Regions from separate parts of the Streptomyces sp. NPDC001222 genome, predicted to be linked through region 2. Evidence: riboswitches for the same ligand, from Rfam matches in the RefSeq annotation. Region 2 holds a riboswitch; the other holds the start of a gene.
What was found. Region 2 has a riboswitch for glycine ahead of gcvT (glycine cleavage system aminomethyltransferase GcvT). Riboswitches for the same ligand answer to the same signal wherever they lie in the genome.
Positions count from the first base shown of each region.

Region 1 (2,385 bases), on a different contig from region 2:
CGTGGACACCACCGGCGGGGTGCGGCTGCTCGGTGTCGGCGTCACCGGGCTCGCCGACTACACCCAGGAGGACCTGTTCGCCCAGGCGCATCTGGCGGCCGGGGAGGCGGTGGCGGAGGAGCGTTCGGAGGAGGAGGCCGTCGCCGAGCCTGTCGGCGAGACGTCTCAGGCACCGGCCGAGCCTGTCTGGCGCGCGGGGCAGGACGTGCGGCACATCGACCACGGGCACGGCTGGGTGCAGGGCAGTGGGCTGGGCAGGGTGACGATACGGTTCGAGACGCCCGACTCGGGGCCGGGGCGCGTGCGCACGTTCCGCACCGACGACCCCCGGCTGGAGCCGGCGGATCCGCTGCCCCTGGTGTCCCGAAGACCCGAGGCTGCCGAAAAGGGTCCCCAGGCTGCCGAAGAGAGCTCGCAGGCCGCCGAGGACAGTGCTCGCCCTCAGGCCCCGTCGGGCTTCGCCAGCCGCCCGAAGTCGCGGTCCGGCGGCGGGGGCGGCGGGGCCACGTCGAGCCCGTAGTGGTGGTAGAGCTGCAGCTCCTGCTCGGGGGAGAGGTGCCGCCCGACCCCGAAGTCGGGTGCCTCCTTGATCAGCGCACGTTCGAAGGGCACGTAGAGCGAGCCCTCGACCAGCCGGCTGGGTTCCAGCGGCACGAACGCGTCCCTGCTGAACAGACCCGTTCGTATGGCCGCCCACTCCGGCACCCCGGTCGCGTCGTCGAGATAGATCTCGTCGATCGTGCCGATCTTGACCCCATTGCGGTCGAACGCCTTGCGGCCGATCAGATTCCGCGGATCGATCTCGGTCTGCACGGTCCCTCCAACTGGTCGCAACACATCCGTCAGCACTACAAAAGAGCACATTCAGCACGGCGGCCACTCGAAGGTTGTCTTGTTGTCCCCGCTGGTAGGCTGGCAAGCGGCTGTCGACCCCGTGCGGGAGAGCTCTTCGGAGGGATCCGGAGGCGCCGAAGGAGCAAACCCTCCCCGGAAACTCTCAGGCACACGTACCGCACGGACGAGGTCACTCTGGAAAGCAGGGCGGGTGTCGACGGCATCCGCTCTCACCGACGGTGAAAACCGGAGCGCCTTCGGGCGGACCGGTGAAGCTCTCAGGTCGAGATGACAGAGGGGGAGGCCGCCGGGGTACCCACGCCGAGGTACCCCTCGAAGGTCGCGTCAGACCAGGAGGCCTCCGCAATGACCGCCCATCGCATTCCGCTCTCCGAGCTCGAGCAGGGTACGCCCTTCGAGCAGCGCCACATCGGGCCCGACCAGGAGGCGCGGGCCAAGATGCTCGCGCACGTCGGCTACGGCTCGCTCGACGAGCTCACGGCCGCCGCGGTCCCGGACGTGATCAAGAACGCCGACGCCCTGGACCTGCCGGGTGCACGCACCGAGGCCGAGGTGCTGGCCGAGCTGCGCTCGCTCGCCGACCGCAACCAGGTCCTCGCCTCCATGATCGGTCTCGGGTACTACGGCACCTTCACGCCCCCGGTGATCCTCCGGAACGTGATGGAGAACCCGGCCTGGTACACCGCGTACACCCCCTACCAGCCGGAGATCTCGCAGGGCCGGCTGGAGGCGCTGCTGAACTTCCAGACCACGGTTGCCGACCTCACCGGCCTGCCGACCTCCGGGGCCTCTCTGCTCGACGAGGGCACGGCCGCCGCCGAGGCGATGGCGCTGTCCCGGCGCATGGGCAAGAACAAGAAGGGCCTGTTCCTGGTCGACGCGGACGCGCTGCCGCAGACCATCGCCGTGATCGAGACCCGTGCCGAGCCCACCGGGGTCGAGGTCGTCGTCGCCGACCTCAGCGACGGCATCCCGGCCGAGGTCGCCGAGCGCGAGATCAACGGCGTACTGATCCAGTACCCCGGCGCCTCCGGTGCCGTACGCGACATCAAGCCGGTCATCGAGCAGGCCCATGAGCTGGGCGCGCTGGTCACCGTCGCCGCCGACCTGCTCGCGCTCACGCTGCTGACCTCCCCCGGCGAGCTGGGCGCCGACATCGCCGTCGGCACCACCCAGCGCTTCGGCGTGCCGATGGGCTTCGGCGGCCCGCACGCCGGCTACATGGCCGTGCACGAGAAGTTCGCCCGCAGCCTGCCGGGTCGGCTCGTGGGTGTCTCCGTGGACGCGGACGGACACAAGGCGTACCGGCTGGCGCTGCAGACGCGTGAGCAGCACATCCGCCGTGAGAAGGCGACCAGCAACATCTGCACCGCCCAGGTGCTGCTCGCGGTGATGGCCGGGATGTACGCCGTCTACCACGGGCCCGAGGGCCTGCGCACCATCGCGCAGCGCACGCACCGGTACGCCGCGATCCTGGCCGCCGGGCTCACCGCCGGCGGGGTCGAGGTCGTCCACGGTTCCTACTTCGAC
Region 1 covers NZ_JBIAXT010000013.1:188,234-190,618, reverse strand. The annotation lists gene ACFY2Z_RS20075 (DNA polymerase IV) at 1-520, shown strand, start outside; gene ACFY2Z_RS20070 (PRC-barrel domain-containing protein) at 442-813, opposite strand; glycine riboswitch at 928-1,023, shown strand; gene gcvP (aminomethyl-transferring glycine dehydrogenase) at 1,201-2,385, shown strand, end outside.
Region 1: it holds a riboswitch for glycine, as region 2 does, so the genes downstream of both, gcvP (aminomethyl-transferring glycine dehydrogenase) here and gcvT (glycine cleavage system aminomethyltransferase GcvT) in region 2, are expected to answer to the same signal.

Region 2 (2,385 bases):
CCATCTGCCACCGCCTGCGAAAGAGCTGAGAAACCACTGCTGAGGACCGAAAGGCTAACGGGTGCGGGGGGTGTGTTCGCGGGGTCGGTCCACGACGTCCGCCTCCGCCCCCGGCGCCCGTCTCAGTCCGCGAAGTCGATCCGGTGCAGGACGTCCGCCGCCTCCCGGTCCAGGAGGACCACCGAGCCGCAGCCGTCGGGGACGGTTCCCCCTGCGACGGAGCCCAGCAGGCGCCGGGTGGCCCGGCGGTGCCTGAGGAACGCGTACCGCGAGACGCCCCGGCCGCGCTCGCGCTGACCGTCCAGGGCCGTGTCCGCGGTGACGTCGAGCACGAGCAGATGGAGGGCGCCGCCGCGGCGGCGGGCCGCGCGGGCCAGCCAGGCGCGCACCCAGGTCTGCGTACCGCAGTCGTGGACGACGACCCCGGTGCGGGCGCGCAGGGCGCGGCGCAGGCCGGCGTAGTGGGCGAGGCGGACGAGGGGGCGGTAGACCGCGTACGGCAGAAAGCGGGACAGCCGCTCGTCCCAGCGGTCCCGGACGTCCTGGGAGTCGATCCGCGCACCCCGCACCGCCCGGCGCATGAGGGTGGACTTGCCGCTGCCGGGCAGCCCGGTGATCACGACGACGTCGCCCGCCCGGAAGGTGAGCCCCCGGGGGCCCCGGCCCGCCCGGTCTCGTAGATCACGGACCCGGGTGCCCGCCGCCGCCCGCGGTTCATCGCGGGCCCGACGGGCCGGGGATCCGGGCTGGGCGGGCACCGCGATGCCCGAGATCGTCGCGTACGCCGTCGTCCTGTCCACCGTGATCGTCCTCCCCTGGGGGTCAGGAAGTCCCGTCCCCGTCGAGTGTAAAGAGAAGGTAATGAGCGGTGTCTCGTGGTCGCGTCGCCGTAGCGCCACAAGCCGGTCACGGATACGGCCCTGCCATGATCGGACAAGGCGTGCAATGATGTGCCCGCCAACTGCATACCGGCCGCTTGAATCCGCGCGGGAGAGTTCCGGGTCCGTACGTCGCCGTACGTCCGCCCGGGCGCCGAAGGAGCAAGTCCCTCCCTTGAATCTCTCAGGCCCCGATACCGCGCGGGCGAGGCACATCTGGAAAGCGGGCCGCTTCAGGTGGCTCCACCCAAGGTGCAAGCCGTGACGACCCGCCCCGCGGGGTCATGGCGAACCTCTCAGGTTCCGATGACAGATGGGGAGGAAACGACCTCGCCCTCCCCCTGCGCCCGGCTTCGTTCGCGCGCCGGGACCCCATCGCCCTGGGAGCACAACCGATGAGCAGTAGCAGCCCCCTGCGCCGTACCGCGCTCGATGCCCTGCATCGTTCGCTGGGCGCGACGATGACCGACTTCGCCGGCTGGGACATGCCCCTGCGGTACGGCTCCGAGCGCGACGAGCACCTCGCGGTCCGGACGAAGGCGGGCCTCTTCGACCTCTCGCACATGGGCGAGATCACGGTGACCGGCCCGGACGCGGCCCGGCTGCTCGACCACGCGCTGGTCGGCAACATCGGCTCGGTCGGCGTCGGCCGTGCCCGCTACACCATGATCTGCCAGGCGGACGGCGGCATCCTCGACGACCTGATCGTGTACCGGCTCGGCGAGCGGGAGTACATGGTCGTCGCCAACGCCTCCAACGCCCAGGTGGTGCTGGACGCGCTCGTGGAGCGGTCCGCCGGCTTCGACGCCGAGGTGCGCGACGACCGCGACGCCTACGCGCTGATCGCCGTCCAGGGCCCCGAGTCCCCCGGCATCCTGAAGTCCCTCACCGACGCCGACCTGGACGGCCTGAAGTACTACGCGGGCCTGCCCGGCACGGTCGCGGGCGTCCCGGCGCTGATCGCCCGCACCGGCTACACCGGCGAGGACGGCTTCGAGCTGTTCGTCGCCCCCGAGCACGCCGAGAAGCTGTGGCAGGCGCTGACCGAGGCGGGGGCGCCGGTCGGCCTGATCCCCTGCGGTCTGTCCTGCCGGGACACCCTGCGCCTGGAAGCGGGCATGCCGCTGTACGGGCACGAGCTGACCACCTCCCTGACCCCCTTCGACGCCGGTCTCGGCCGGGTCGTGAAGTTCGAGAAGGAGGGCGACTTCGTGGGGCGCGCGGCGCTCCACGAGGCCGCCGAGCGCGCCGCGCAGAACCCGCCGCGCGTCCTGGTCGGCCTGGTCGCCGAGGGCCGGCGGGTGCCGCGGGCCGGGTACGCCGTCGTCTCCGGCGGCGAGGTGATCGGCGAGGTCACCTCCGGCGCGCCCTCCCCCACGCTGGGCCGGCCGATCGCGATGGCGTACGTCGACGCCGCGCACTCCGCGCCCGGCACCGCCGGGGTCGCGGTGGACATCCGGGGCAGCCACGAGCCGTACGAGGTCGTGGCGCTGCCGTTCTACAAGCG
Region 2 covers NZ_JBIAXT010000010.1:161,732-164,116, forward strand. The annotation lists gene ACFY2Z_RS16585 (enhanced serine sensitivity protein SseB) at 1-4, opposite strand, end outside; gene ACFY2Z_RS16590 (AAA family ATPase) at 123-806, opposite strand; glycine riboswitch at 978-1,088, shown strand; gene gcvT (glycine cleavage system aminomethyltransferase GcvT) at 1,274-2,385, shown strand, end outside.